3 regions of the Teredinibacter turnerae T7901 genome follow, and region 2 is predicted to be linked to each of the others. Evidence: riboswitches for the same ligand, from Rfam matches in the RefSeq annotation. Region 2 holds a riboswitch; each other region holds the start of a gene.
What was found. A riboswitch is a leader RNA that binds a small molecule or an ion and turns the genes downstream of it on or off. The one in region 2 is predicted to bind cobalamin.

Region 1 (5,148 bases), 990 kb from region 2:
ACTCCGCGCAGAGCCTGCACTGATTGGGGAGGTCAACGCGGAATTGGATAATTCGCGCGGGTTGGACCACGGAGTTTTTGTCCCCCTCAAATTAATGTTCCCCCAGGCCAACATTCCAGTCGTTCAGGTATCCTTAGCGGCGGGTTTAAACCCGCTCCAACATATCCACATTGGCAGAGCCCTGGCAAAGTTATCGCGCGGAAACCTGCTGTTTATCGGTTCGGGTTTCACCTTCCACAATTTTCGCGCGTTTTTTTCTCCAAGCGAGGAGAGTGAAGCTAAAAATACGGCGTTTTTGCAATGGCTCGACAAGACGGTGGGCGGGGCTCTTGACGAAGCCCAGCGCGTTGAGCAGCTGACTAAATGGGAGCAGGCACCCTTCGCACGTTTCTGCCACCCGCGCGAGGAGCATCTTATCCCTTTGATGGTTGTCTACGGTATTGCGGGCAGGGCCAGTTCCAGAAGTTTGCACGCGCAAATTCTGAATTACACGGCGGGCTTTTATTGCTGGGACTAAATATGGCCCCGCGTTTTACACGGAACTGACGCGCTGCGCGCTAACCTTGGCTTGAATGACGATTAATTCTGGTATAAACCGGCGATAGAGCGGATGATCTTATAATGTTTATTGCCGACTAAATTTAAAACCAGTGTTGTGAAAATTGGAGAAAACTTAACGATGAAGATTGCATTTTTAGGCTTGGGAGCGATGGGGGTGCGTATGGTCGAGCACCTGTTGAATGCCGGGCATGATGTCACCGTTTGGAATCGCACATCCGAAAAAATGGCGGTATTGGTGGAGAAAGGTGCGGCGAAAGCAGAATCGCCGAAGGCGGCAGCAGCGGGGAAAGACGTTGTGTTTTCCATGGTGCGTGACGATGAGGCCAGTCAAGCGGTGTGGCTCGACGAAGCCAGTGGTGCGATCCACGGTATGGGTGCGGGCAGTGTGGCTGTTGAATGCTCGACCCTTTCTCTCGCCGGTTTGCAAACCCTGGCGCAGGCGTTTCGTGTACAGGGGAGAGCGCTGGTAGATGCCCCTTTATCCGGTTCCCGCCCGCAGGCAGAAGCGGCGACGCTGGTATTTTTCGCGGGTGGCGATAATGACGCTGTAGCTAAAGTTACCCCGTTACTCAACACAATGGGCAGCGCTGTGCACCATGCAGGCCCTCTCGGCAGTGGTGCGGCGATTAAGCTTGCGGTTAATGCCATGCTGGCTACTCAGGTGGCGACCATGGCTGAATTGTGCAAGTTCTTGCAAGCGCAAGACCTGCCGGTACCGGGCGCGCTGGAAATGATGGCCAGCAGTCCTGTGTTTAGCCCCGCAGCCAACCTGGCGGGGCAGAGTATGGCCAACAGTAATTTCGCACCCTTGTTTCCGGTCGAACTGGTGGCGAAAGATCTCGACTATTTTCAACGTTCCAGCCCCAATGCCGCCGTTATTTCGCAAGTAAAGCAGACCTTCGACGCCGCAATTGCAGCAGGTTTTGGCGATGAACAAATGACGGCTGTGGTTAAGCTTGATCGCTAGAATTCCAGTTTTGAAAATACTTAAGTAGCTGCAAAATCTCCCACCCTCTCCCGCTGATATTTTTGCGGGTGAACTGGCGGTTCCGACACGGTTGGAAGCCGCCATCACATTCCGCGATAGCTGCCGGCCCGGCATTGGTATAGAATCACCGCCTTTCTCGTTATGTCCCCGTATGGGCAAGTGTTTATATCTGAACTGTCCGCCGGTTTTATTATTTAACCGCAACAGCAACGCAAACACTTGAGGGAATGCCAGGGTCTGGTGGAATGAATTCCAATATGCCAGATACACTGGAGCTGTCCCCGCAACTGTATGCAGTGAGCGTGTCTCATAGCCACTGGCCTTCGGCCGGGAAGGCGAGACCTGCGTTGAACGCGATTGCTCAAATCCGTTCAAAAACTGAGAGCCAGTAGACCTGCCATAGCAGAGATCACTTATTTGATGTCGGGGACTGCATCAAGCGAGGATTTTATCTGCCCAGTGGGTGCTTCCTGCAAATTGACCGGGCTTGCTCGCCGCGCACAGCGCACCTATCTCCCGATATTTCCACTCGTCTCCTGGCTGCGATGCCAGAATTCCCAGCCGTTTGTTGCGGCTAAGGTGAAGTTGTTAAATGAAAGTATCGGTATGGGTGTGTTTTGTGTGGCTGCTGGTCGGGGCGTGCTGCACGCAAGCCGCAAGCGCGGATTATTTATTGTTGATCTCCTCACAACGCAATGCCCAAACGCTGGCGGAAGCTGTCCGTTTGTTTCGAAAATCACACCCGGCGCTGGCGGTACAGGCGCGCACCGACGAGCAGTTGCGCGAATATACCGCGAGTGAGCTGGATGCATTGTTTCGTTCGGCAAACGGCATTTTTGCCACCGGGCTTTATGGTGGCAGTGTGGCCCAACTCTCGCCTTATTTTGCCCGGGGTTCGCTGAACCAGTTAATTGTCAGCAGCGACCACCGCCTGGTGGCGTTTAGCCAAATTCAGCAACGGGCGCTCTTCGCTACGGGTGCAGGCTCGCGACGGGTTGCAGAATCCGCAACGAGCGCAACTGCAACCCCAACTTCAGCTATAACGACAAATACCACCTTGCTAGCTACGCTCGCGAAATCCAGTCCGGAAGGCGACGTTACCGCCTGGCTTAAGAATATGCGCGCGCAGTATCCTGCGCAGCGCGCGTGGTTGGAAGCACGTGCTTACTGGCAGGTAGGCGGGGCCAAAAATACCACGGCACTTATTTCTTACCTCTACCGCAACTTGGCTGGCGCAGCGGTAGAAGTAGCGGCACCAGAAAATCTGGCGCCGGTTCGCTGGTTCCATAATGGCGGTTATCGCGCGGACTTTCCCACGGTGGGTAGCCAACCTGTGATTGCGGTAATTGATCATGCCGGTGGTGCGCGCGAGGCGGATTCGCACGTGTTGTCAGCCATTTGCGAGCAGGCAGTGAACACGTTAAATCACCAGTGTGTGGCTGCGGTAGCTAATTGGGGGGCTGCCGGGGTTGATGCTTTGTCTGCATTACTGCCAATAAAACACCAGCTGAGCGCGGTAATTATGCTGCAGGATTTTGTGGTTGGTGGCGGCGAGGGTCGATTGGATGCAACAGCATTATTTAGCAATTTAAATGTACCTGTGCTGAAAGGGATTAAACTGCGTGATCGCAGCCAGCAGGAGTACGCCTTGTCTGCGGATGGATTGGCGCGCGAGAAGGTGTACTACCAGGTGGCGATGCCGGAGCTACAGGGGGCGAGCCAACCGCTGGTTGTTGCGACCGCAGGCGATGTTACAACCGATGCCTTAAGTGGAATTCGAATTCATCCGATTACACCTGAACAGAGCGGTATTCACGCTTTGCTGGAGCGCATTGGCAACTGGCATAAATTGCAAACCACACCCAATAAAGAAAAGCGTGTTGCGATTATTTATTACAACCATCCTCCGGGTCGCCACAATATCGGCGCAGATAATTTAGATGTACCTGCGTCACTGTGGCAAATATTGCAACAGATGAAACGCGCAGGCTACACCACGGGCGACTTGCCGCAGTCCCCTGAAGCGCTGCTCGACCTGTTACAACGCAAGGGCGTAAATTTACCACGAGATGCCAAAACGCTGCGCACCATGGCTGCTGAGGTCGCGACCATGGCACCTGCAGCATACAGCGACTGGTTTAATCAACTCCCGGCTACGCTGCGGCAAGAAATGCGTCTTGGGCCGTTAGGCTTATTACATCAACAGCTGGTTGATGCCATTGAGCACAATGCGACAGATTTGGGGCGTGGGCTGTTGAGTCAAACCGTGGGAGAAACGCGTCACTTATTGGAGGGGGTGGATCATCCTGGGCGCTCGCGGGCGATGGCCTTGCTCGGCGATATCGAACACTGCTATGAAGCGGCGCTTGCCAGTAAAAAAATGTCGTGCTTTCCGCAGGCGCTTAGCAATATTCAAGCGTTGCGGCAAACGGGAATAGAAGGGTTGGGTGGCTGGGGGGACGTGCCCGGCAAGGTAATGGTTGTGGACGAGCGTATTTTGTTGCCCGGAATTCGGTTCGGCAATATTTTTGTTGGCCCTCAGCCGCCGCGCGGTTGGGAAATTAACGAAGAGCTGTTACACGCGAATCTGGCATTTCCGCCACCGCACCAGTACCTGGCGTTTTACCATTTCTTAAAATCTGAATTTCGTGCTGATGCATTAATCCACCTCGGGCGGCACTCTACCTACGAATTTTTACCGCGACGCGCTGTCGGGGTCGGGCCGGACGATTACTCGCGCATTATTGCCGGTGATCTCCCCGGTATTTATCCTTATATCGTCGATGGTGTTGGTGAGGGAATTCAAGCAAAGCGCCGCGGCCTCGCGGTCATGGTGGACCATTTAACGCCACCGCTGAAACGCACCGATTTATACGACGAACTCTTGCAGTTGCGGCAGTTGGTGGAGAGCTTCGAATCTCAACATGGCAGCGAAGACTCGGCGGTGAGTGAACGGTTGATTCAACAAATCCGGCAAAAAATCGTCGCGTTGAATTTAACCGATGAACTGGCGCAATCCATGTCGGCGGAACTGGCGGTCATGGGGATTGGCTTTGCCGAAGTTGACGATGAAATGTTAGTCCACGAGATCGGCCACTACCTCACAAATCTGCAAGAAAAGTTTATGCCGCTAGGGCTACATGTCTTCGGAAAGCCCTGGCAGGAAAATGCGGTAGCCATGATGCTTGATTCCATGGGGCCAACGACCACTGCAGAAAACAAACAATGGCGAGCGCTGTTGGAAGCGTCTCCGGCGGCGGAAATGAAAGCGCTGCTGACGGGGCTTAATGGCCGCTATATTTCACCCGGCCCCGGCAACGACCCCATTCGCAGCCCGGAAAGCTTGCCAACCGGGCGCAACTTTTTTGCGCTCGACAGCAGTTTAATTCCCAGTCGTGCCGCCTGGGCGCTTGGCCAGGAAATGGCAGCGCAAGCGCGCCGAGACAATCCGCAATCGGCAGAAAAAAGCACGGCGCTGGTACTGTGGGCATCGGATGTGGTGCGCGACGAAGGGGTTATGATTGCGTTCGGTCTCGATTTACTCGGCGTTGAGCCACAATGGAACAGCCGCGGGCTGGTGACCGGATTGCGTCAGCAGG
Region 2 (5,148 bases):
ATAGATCAGCGCGCAATATTGCGGCGCTTGGCGGAGTTGCAGTACACCCGCAACGACATTGATTTTGGCCGCGGAACCTATCGGGTGCGCGGTGAAATTATTGACGTGTTTCCTGCAGACTCAGAAATAGAAGCCGTGCGTATTGAATTGTTTGACGATGAAGTGGAACAGATCTCGTCGTTCGACCCGTTAACAGGGGAAATTCTTGCCCGCCTGCCGCGCTGCACTATCTATCCAAAATCTCACTATGTCACGCCGCGACAGACTATTTTGAATGCAGTGGATTTTATCGAAGAGGAAATGCAGGAACGGCTCGAGCAGTTTCGCGGTATGGATAAACTGGTGGAAGCGCAACGCCTTGAGCAACGCACCAAATACGATATGGAGATGATGCGCGAGCTGGGTTATTGCAACGGTATCGAAAACTACTCGCGCTATCTCTCTGGCCGCGCTGCCGGAATGCCGCCTCCCACGCTGTTTGACTATTTACCCAAAAACTCGCTGCTGGTGATTGATGAATCGCACGTAACTGTGCCGCAGATTGGAGGTATGTACAAAGGCGACCGGTCGCGGAAAGAAACATTGGTGGAGTACGGTTTCCGTTTGCCGTCGGCATTGGATAATCGCCCTATGCGGTTCGATGAATGGGAACAGCTAGCGCCGCAAATGGTTTTTGTATCGGCGACACCCGGCAACTATGAAGCCGAGCACCAGGGGCAAATCGTGGAGCAGGTCGTGCGCCCAACCGGATTGGTGGACCCGGAAATCGAAGTTCGTCCGGCGGGCACTCAGGTGGATGATTGTCTGTCAGAAATCCGCAAGCGTGTTAAAGCCAAAGATCGCGTGCTGATTACCGTGCTGACCAAGCGCATGGCAGAAGACCTCACTGAATTTTTGATGGAGCACGGTGTGCGGGTGCGCTATCTGCACTCGGATATCGATACCGTTGAACGGGTGGAAATTATCCGCGATCTGCGACTGGGTGAGTTTGACGTACTGGTCGGTATTAACCTTCTGCGGGAAGGCCTGGATATGCCGGAGGTCTCCTTGGTCGCGATTTTCGACGCAGACAAGGAAGGCTTCCTGCGGTCAGACCGCTCTCTGATCCAGACCATTGGCCGCGCCGCGCGAAATGTGAAAGGCCGTGCTATTCTCTACGCAGATAACATCACGGGTTCCATGCAGCGTGCCATGGACGAAACCAACCGTCGGCGCGAGAAACAAATCGCCTTTAACGAAGCGAATGGCATCACCCCGAAAGGTATCGTTAAAAGCATTGCCGATATCATGGAAGGTGCACGGGCACCGGGCGCGCGCCCTGGCAGCAAGCGGAAAGTTGCCGAGAAGGCCGCCAGCTACGCAACTGACGTACCGGCAGGGAAAGATGTGTGGCATCACATCGCCGATCTTGAAAAAGACATGCTTGAAGCCGCGAAAAATCTGGAATTCGAAAAAGCAGCAGCGATACGCGACAAAATCCACGAACTCAAGGAGGGCGCATGAACGTTTTCACCTATGGCTCATTAATGTATCCCCCAGTGTGGCAGCGAATTGTTCAATATCACTACGAACATAACGCAGCAACAATTTACGGCTATGAGCGTGTTGGTGTGCGCGACGAACCCTATCCTATGCTGGTGCCAGCGGGCACCTCGTCGGTGGTTGAGGGCGTGCTCTATCGCAATATCACCCCGGATGACCTGGCGCGACTTGACGCCTTTGAAGGCGACTTTTACGACCGCATCAGCGTGGATGTTGTTCTCACCGATGGCAGCGTGGTGCAAGGCATGGTCTATTTGGCCAATGCCTACGGTCGCCAGTATGCCCTCGAAACGCCTTGGGATATGGCGTTGTTCGAAGCCGAGGGCATGCAGCGTTTTAATAACCTCTACGACGGGTATGAACGCATCCGCTAGTCGCAACCGTTGACTTTTGCGTTACTGGTGCCTACAGTCCCCCAGGATTTCAGGTCACTCCGGTGATAAATGGGAAGCTGGAAAGCCAGCGCTGCCCCCGCAACGGTAAAGTGTTACGCCCGTCGTCACACTAAGCCCGATACCAGCCTGAAACCGCTTCGATACTCCCACATGAGTTCAGTAAAGGCGCGGAGGGCTGCCTTTCAGGAATGTTTTAGGGCCATCCTGCAAATTTCCTTTTCTCCTCCCGCTAACCAGGCTGTGTGCCTGTGCTGTTCCCATCGGATTTTTCTCCGGCCCCAGATTTGTGAGCACCCAGTTAATATGAGTACAAAAGACGAACGTCACGCAGAGGCGATGGCAAAACAAAAAGCTAAAGTCGATGCGAATATCGCGCGTGCGGATGAAGAGCGCGGTGTTGCGGTGCTGCTGACCGGTAATGGCAAGGGCAAATCCAGTTCCGCCTTCGGGATGGTGATGCGTGCGTTGGGCTATGGTCAGAGCGTGGGCGTGGTGCAGTTTATTAAAGGCAAACAGCTTTCTGGTGAAGAAATCTATTTGCGCGAAAAGTGTCCGCAGGTGGATTTCTATCAGATGGGCACCGGGTTTACCTGGAACACGCAAGATCGAAGCGGGGATATAGCGGCGGCCGAAAAAACCTGGGCCGAAGCCGCGCGTATGTTGGCGGATGAACGCCTGGACCTGGTCGTGCTGGATGAACTCACGTATATGCTTGCCTACGACTATCTTGATGAGTCTACCGTATTAAGTGCTATCACTGCGCGACCCGTTGCGCAAAGCGTCGTGGTTACCGGGCGCGGTGGCGGCAGCGCTCTGCGCGATGTGATGGATACGGTATCTGAAGTCAAAGATATTAAGCACGCCTTCAAAGCAGGCATTAAAGCCCGTAAAGGTGTCGATTTTTAGTGCTGTTCTCGGCGCAATTTCTACAGCGGTATTGGTGGCGCCTGCTGGCTGTTTCACTATTACTGGTGGTGCTTGTTGCGATTCTGGCGCTGACCATCGGCGCGGTGGATATACCGCTGTCTGCGTTAGTGCACTGGCCTCAGGGCAATTTGGCCTTTCAACATCAGCTTATTCTTGAGCAGTTGCGGCTGCCGCGCATTTTACTGGCACTGGGCGTCGGCGCGTTGCTGGCGATTTCCGGCACCGTTACGCAGGGCTTGTTTCGCAACCCCCTGGCCGACCCATCGCTAATCGGTATCAGTTCCGGTGCCGCCGCCGGAGCCAGTATTGCAATTGTGTTGTTCAGCCAGTCGGCGTTTAATTTGATGGGAATTTCGGTGGTAACCGCCGGTGCATTCTGCGGCAGCCTGCTGGTGGTGGGGTTTGTATACCGAATGTCGACCTCGGCGGCCGGGACCAGTGTGTCTACCATGCTGTTGGTGGGGATTGCGTTGACCTTTCTGGCTGGAAGTATCACCAGCCTGCTGGAATTCTTTGCCGACAACGACATGCTGCGCCGCATTAGTTTGTGGCGTATGGGCGGGCTCGAGGGCGCAAACTATTTGAGTGCCTGCACCGTGCTTGTGATATTCCTGATTATCTTTACGGTGCTGTACCGGCAACAAAATGCGCTCAATGTGTTTTTGCTGGGCGAATCCGAGGCCCGGCATTTAGGTATTGACGCAACCCGCCTTAAAAAGCTGGTGGTGGTGTGCGTGGCTGCGGGTGTTGGGCTGTCGGTTGCCCTCGCAGGTACCATAGCGTTTATAGGTTTGGTGGTACCGCATCTCGTGCGCATTATGGTTGGCCCAAACCACCGCTATATGATTCCGCTCACGGCTTGTGTCGGCGCCATGCTATTGGTACTGGCTGATGCGCTGGCGCGCTGGTTAATTGCTCCCACCGAACTGCCTGTTGGCCTGGTAACGGCGTTTATCGGCGCACCGGTGTTTATCTCTATGCTGTATCAGCGCAGACGGCTGGCTCTGTTATGAGCGGTTGGTTATGAGAGGTTGGCTATGAGCAGTTTGCGTATCGAACAGTTGCAAGTCTCGCTGGCGAATGTGCCGCTGTTGCGGGACATCAATCTCAGCTTGCGTGCGGGTTGTGTTTATTCCATTGTCGGTGCCAACGGGGCTGGCAAATCCACCTTGTTGAAAAGTATTGTGCGAGAAGTTCCGCGTACTTGCGGCAATGTTTATTTAGGTGAGAAGCTGCTCGATCAGGTTGCGCCGCTACAGATTGCTCGTTCGCTGGCAGTATTGCCGCAAAACAGTCAGCTCAACTTTCCGTTTACAGTTGCTGAGGTGGTGGGATTGAGCCGTACGCCGCATGAAACTGGTCGGGTACTGGATTCCACAATAGTTAACGAAGCAATCAGCGCACTGGACATCACTTACCTCAAGCATCGTCTCTATACCGCGTTGTCTGGCGGTGAAAAGCAGCGGGTACAGATCGCTCGAGTGCTGGCGCAAATTTGGCGGCAGGAAGATACTGCGTTGCCCCGCGTGCTACTGTTGGACGAACCTACCGCATTTTTGGATCTGGGCCACCAGCAACAACTGATGCATCTGGTTCAGTCGTTTGCAGCCCAGGGGGTCACCGTTTTAATGGTAATGCACGACATAAACTTAGCGGCGAATTTTTCCGATGACATTATCGCCATGCAGTGTGGTGAAATTGTCGCTCAGGGCGCACCTCACAGTGTGCTTACCGCTGAGTTAATCGAGCAGTTGTTTCAGGCGAGGGTGCATTTGCTAAAAGAGCAGGGCGATGCCTGGTTCTATGCGTTGCAACAAGGCTCCGGCATTCCAGGGCAGCGCTAGCTTTCCGGGTTGCCTGTGTTGGATTCGGTTTGTGGCGGGGCGAGTGGGAGCTTAAACGCGTAGGCACACACTACGCAGGTAAAATAGGTTACCCAGCCTGCAAATATCACGTCACTTAAAAAATGCCCGCCCTGCAGTATACGCACAAAGCCGACGAGTGCGCCCAGTGCTGCGCCGTACACCAACCAGACTCGCTTTTGTCTGACCCAGGCCAAGGCCATTAAATAAAACGCAATGGCGGCGTGGCCGCTCACGAACGAACAGTTTTTTGCGCACTCACCGGAGTAGTGAAAAGTGGGGGCGAAGGTCATTTCTCCACCGAATTGCACGACGTGCTGGGGGCGAGGGCGGCCGACCGTATTATCTTTTAATAGCAGATTAACCAGTATGCCGGGGCCAATAAGCAAAGTGAGTAACAAAAATAAGGCTTTGCGGCGTGA
Region 3 (5,148 bases), 1.3 Mb from region 2:
CAGAGACAACACTGTCGTATGACGCAGGATACGAATGCGCGGTATTGCCATCGTTCCCCGCTGCGGCGATCAGCAACATACCGTCGTCGGTATATGCCTGCATCGCGTTGCGTTCTGCGGTAGAGGAGCCGGAACCCCCCAGGCTCATATTAACCACCTGAGCTCCGGCGCTTTGGCATACCCCAATTGCATCGATAAGATCAGAGGCGTAACCCCAGCCACTTGCGTTAAATACCTTAACCACATGTATCGCGATCAAGCCGCTGGGCATCACCCCCAAAACCCCTTGGGAATTGTTGTACGCAGCAATGGTGCCCGCGACATGAGTGCCGTGTGATCCTCCCGGGACATACCAGTTACCCGTACCGGAAACGTTGGTACCCGCATGGTTATTACTCGCCAGATCCGGGTTAGTTCGGTCGTAACCGGAATCGATAATGCACACCTTGCGACTACCGCTATCACTATCGCTAACCGCATCAGCCTCTACTGCCGATATTCCCCAAGGTGTCGCTTGTGCCAGCAAACGGCGCTCCGGGTCACGCTCAACATAGGCCACATCCGGTTGCGCACGCAGCGTCGCCAACTGCGCGGCGTCTACCGAAACCGCCATCGCATTTATGTGCTCCAGTCGCTTAATCACTCGAGCATTAGCGGCCGCCAATTGTTGCGCTTGTCTAACGCCTTGTGCGCGAAACGAGGCTTGTGGTGTAAGCCCGGCGACGTCGTTAAATTTCACGATATATTGGGGTGCGATTTTCGGCGCGGGATTTACAAACGCGGAGAACTTGTGATCCTCCGTTTGTGCTGCAACAGCCAACACTGGCACACCAAGCAAAGTGGTGCTCAAAGCCAAAGCTGATATTTTTCGAGCACCAGACAACATACTTCGTAGTTTTCGACTTACGAACATAGAATCCTCTCAACATTAATTTTGTTTGCAAAACAAACGTTTGAGTTGCCTTCGCGCCAGTGCAAGAACCGTATGCAAAACTGCAGGAACGAAGTCGTTACGTGAGCTAATTGTAAAAATTTGTGAACGAATCAAAACTTAGAAAATGTTTAGCGCACAGCACTTGACCGTTTGGCGCGAGGATCATGAATGTCATTCTGCTTTTCACGCCAAACAACAATCTCGGCTTTTTGCGCTACTGAATCATAGTTGCCGAATGACACGTGCAACGCTTTGTTGGAGTGCAGAATTTCGATGCATGCGACCTTTTGGTCAGTGGGATGGGTTAAAAAAATCAAATGGGGGCATAGCGCAGAGTTAAATAAAAAGCACTAAAATGAAATGAAGCGACGCCTGTCGCGATCTCAGTAATAAAACGCGGAATTCGTTATGTCTAAACCCGATTGGAAAACGGTTGGCCACCGAGGCTATCCGTCCCGCTTCCCTGAAAATACGCTACCGGGATTTATCGCTGCTATAGAGGCTGGTGTCGAAGCCGTGGAGTTCGACATTCAAATGAGCCGAGACGGCATTCCTGTGGTTTTTCACGACGACACGCTCGAACGCACAACCACCGCAATAGGTGCATTAAAAGAATTAGACTTTGCCGAACTGCAAAATATATCGTGTCACTACCCACAACAGTTTCGCGAATCCTTTTCGCCTCTGCCGATACAAAGCCTCGCGGACCTGAGCCAGGCGCTGGCAAGTTATTCCGTGGAGTTTTTCATTGAAATAAAAGAAGACTGTCTGCCGCGCATTGGCCCTAACCAGTTTCTGGAAAAAGTATTGCTGGCATCGGACGTATTAGGCGAACGGCGACGTATAATTTCCTTCGATTACGATTTACTGGTGCTGGCCAAGAATACCTGCAACCTGCCAATTGGTTGGTGCCTGCCAGATACCTCCGCAGAAACCTTGCACAAAGCCCGCGATTTACAGCCGGATCTGCTTATCGCCGAACCGCTTAACTTTATTGAAGGCGATCTCTGGCAAGGCGCATGGCAGTGGTTTATCTACAACATCAACACCCACCAGGAAGCCCAGCGCTGGGCGGTCGACGGCGCCGCATATATAGAAACTAATTTTGTTCATGAGATAATCAAGCGGGGTTGATGCTCCAACAGCTTCAGTCAGATCGAACCCCACACCTCTGTGCCGGTGGATAAAAATCCGAAACAGTATTTCACCTGCGCTATTGACAAGCCCTCCCCCGCTACCTAAAGTCGCGCCCGGTTTCAGGTGTTTTCGCTGCCATACGCGAAAACGACAGCCAGGCATACGCAGCGACAAAGTCATCAACTATCGCTCGCCGCATGGCTTAACTGGGAAGTCCGGTGTAAATCCGGCGCTGCCCCCGCAACGGTAAATGCGGTGCTATCAAGGGATAGCACGCATCAGCCCGATACCAGCCTGACGATCACACTTTCAACGATGGAGCGGAGGGCTGCCATCCTGGAATGACACTAATCTTCGCGCTACGCCTGGGTTACGACTCATCCCCGGAATTCCTCCCTCATTCACCAATGAGGATCTCATGACAACGCGTTTTACTCTCTCCAGCCTCGCGGCTGCGATTGCCCTGTTAACCAACCCCGCCACCGCCAGTGACGCCCTTGAAGAAGTGGTGGTTACCGCATCTCGCCTGCCAACACCACTGCGCGAAGTGGGCGCCTCGGTTTCAGTAATTACCGAGCAGGATATTCAACTGCAAGCAGCAACGACATTAAACGAATTGCTGCGCAATCAACCGGGTATTAGCAGCACAAACAGCGGCGGCCTCGGCAAGATATCGTCAGTAAGTATTCGCGGTGAAGAAGGTTATCGCACACTGATAATGGTAGATGGTGTAGAAATGTCCGACCCTACCGGCACTCAGAGCATGACCCACGTGGAGCACTTGAACATGAACAGCGATGTGGAGCGCGTTGAAATTCTCCGCGGGCCGCAGGGCTTTGTCTACGGCGCAGACGCCGGAGGTGTAATCAATATTTTCACCCGCACAACACAAGAAGGTTTTGAAGGCCGGTTGGCAGCAGATATTGGCAGCTACAACACGCAGAATCTGAATGCCTCATTGAGTGCAGGCAACAGCCGTATGGATGGTTTCGCCTCGGTCACCGCGTTGCACAGCGACGGCTTCAATGCAATGACCTACGACACGAGTGGTGAGGAAGACGGCTACGACAATTTAACCGTCCATACGCGCGGCGGTGTGAACATCACCGACAAGCTGCGCGCGCAAGTTGTACTGCGCAGAACCCATGCAGAAAACGAGTACGATGCGTATTCATCCAGCAGCCAAACCGTTACTCCGGACAGCGACAGCGAGTTCACCCAATCCGTCGGCCGAGTATCCTTGGCCTATAGCGGGGAGCAAACCCGTCAGTCACTGGCCTACGCACAGACCAACGTGAAGCGGGAATTTTTCAGCAACGGGGAAAGCAGCTACGGCAGCCGCGGCAAGCTCAAGAAACTGGAATATCTGGGATCTTACCCCCTGAGCAAACACCTCACCGCCGTGTGGGGAGCGGATAACAAAGAGGAAATCATCGACGCCGTGGATGCCGATCCGAAGCAATCGCGCACCCAGCTGGGCATATTTGCGGAGTTGCAGGCCAACCTGCAAGACAGCGTTTATGTCACTGCGGGCCTGCGCAATGACGACAACGAAGACTTCGGCACCTACAACAGCTACCGGGTAACCACCGCGTGGTTGCCCGTGCAAAACGATGAGAGCACGTTAAAACTGCGCGCCAGTGCGGGCAGCGGGTTCCGCGCCCCGGCACTTTCGGAAATAGCCTATAACAATGGCCCCTGGGCGTCGGGCGCGGCAGCCAACCTGGCGTTGGACCCGGAATCCAGCGAAGGCCTGGACCTCGGGCTCGACTACTACCGTCAGCTCAGTGGCGAGCAATCAATCAACCTGGGAATTACGCTGTTCTCGCAAAAAGTCGAAGATGAAATTTATTTCGACCTGATTGGTTACAGCGGCTACTTGCAGGCGGAAGGCGAAAGCACCTCAAAAGGCGTGGAATTCACCACCGATTACGCCATTAACTCGCACCTGAGCCTGGTGTTCAACACCACCTATAACACCACAGAAGACCGTGCCGGTGAACCGCGCCCACGCCGTCCGCAAAACACCAGCAACCTCGGTGTACGTGTAAACGGGATGGACAACGCCCTGCACCTGCTGGTTAACCTGTACGACGCGCGCAACGCGGATGACATCGACGGCGCTTCGCTGGACGACTACAACCTGCTGTCCGCCAGTGCCAATTACAGCTGGAATCAGCTTCTGTTCTCGCTGCGGTTAGACAACATTACCGATGAAGACTACGCCCTCGCGGGCGGCTATAACAACGCCGGGCGCACGGTCTCTGCAGGGGTGCAATTCGACTTCTAAACCGCTGCCGTTGTTGGCAACTCACTGTGCGACAGGCCGGGCAGCGATTTTCGCCCGCGCTGTCGCGCTTGCTTCTAACGTTGAACACGCCGGGTACACACAATGACAAAACTCATGGTTCAGGGCACCACCTCGGACGCGGGCAAGAGCACACTGGTTGCAGGCCTGTGCCGGGTGTTGTTGCGCCGAGGCCATGCGGTCGCCCCGTTTAAACCGCAGAATATGGCTTTGAACAGCGCCGTCACTGCAGACGGTGGTGAAATTGGCCGCGCTCAGGCCGTGCAGGCCCAAGCCTGCGGTATTGCACCCACGGTGGATATGAACCCGGTGCTGATAAAACCCGCCAGCGATACCGGAGCCCAGATCATTATTCAGGGCAAAGTCCAGGGCAATATGACGGCACAGAATTTCCACCGTTACAAACCCGAGGCGTTGGCAAAAGTTTTAGCGAGTTACCAGCGGTTGTGCAGCCAGTACGACAGCGTAATTACCGAAGGCGCGGGCAGCCCGGCGGAAATCAATCTCCGCCAGGGCGATATCGCCAATATGGGCTTTGCCGAAGCGGTCGATTGCCCGGTCGTGCTGATCGCCGACATTAATCCCGGCGGTGTTTTCGCCCACATTGTCGGTACGCTCGAACTGCTCTCGCCCTCCGAACGCAAGCGTATTAAAGGCTTTGTGATCAACCGCTTTCGCGGCGATCTCGCTCTGCTGCAACCCGGACTCGACTGGCTCGAAGAGAAAACCGGCAAGCCGGTATTTGGCGTTATTCCCTGGCTGCACAATT

Region 1: it holds a riboswitch for cobalamin, as region 2 does, so the genes downstream of both, TERTU_RS14730 (cobaltochelatase subunit CobN) here and cobO (cob(I)yrinic acid a,c-diamide adenosyltransferase) in region 2, are expected to answer to the same signal.
Region 3: it holds a riboswitch for cobalamin, as region 2 does, so the genes downstream of both, TERTU_RS16015 (TonB-dependent receptor plug domain-containing protein) here and cobO (cob(I)yrinic acid a,c-diamide adenosyltransferase) in region 2, are expected to answer to the same signal.

The regions. Positions count from the first base shown of each region.
Region 1 is NC_012997.1:3,676,622-3,681,769, reverse strand. It holds gene TERTU_RS14740 (DODA-type extradiol aromatic ring-opening family dioxygenase) at 1-517, shown strand, start outside; gene TERTU_RS14735 (NAD(P)-dependent oxidoreductase) at 680-1,528, shown strand; cobalamin riboswitch at 1,715-1,965, shown strand; gene TERTU_RS14730 (cobaltochelatase subunit CobN) at 2,142-5,148, shown strand, end outside.
Region 2 is NC_012997.1:2,689,382-2,694,529, reverse strand. It holds gene uvrB (excinuclease ABC subunit UvrB) at 1-1,503, shown strand, start outside; gene TERTU_RS10710 (gamma-glutamylcyclotransferase family protein) at 1,500-1,916, shown strand; cobalamin riboswitch at 1,951-2,081, shown strand; gene cobO (cob(I)yrinic acid a,c-diamide adenosyltransferase) at 2,241-2,843, shown strand; gene TERTU_RS10700 (FecCD family ABC transporter permease) at 2,843-3,877, shown strand; gene TERTU_RS10695 (heme ABC transporter ATP-binding protein) at 3,902-4,708, shown strand; gene TERTU_RS10690 (phosphatase PAP2 family protein) at 4,705-5,148, opposite strand, start outside.
Region 3 is NC_012997.1:4,008,810-4,013,957, forward strand. It holds gene TERTU_RS16000 (S8 family serine peptidase) at 1-886, opposite strand, end outside; gene TERTU_RS16010 (glycerophosphodiester phosphodiesterase family protein) at 1,343-2,068, shown strand; cobalamin riboswitch at 2,242-2,383, shown strand; gene TERTU_RS16015 (TonB-dependent receptor plug domain-containing protein) at 2,490-4,361, shown strand; gene TERTU_RS16020 (cobyric acid synthase) at 4,464-5,148, shown strand, end outside.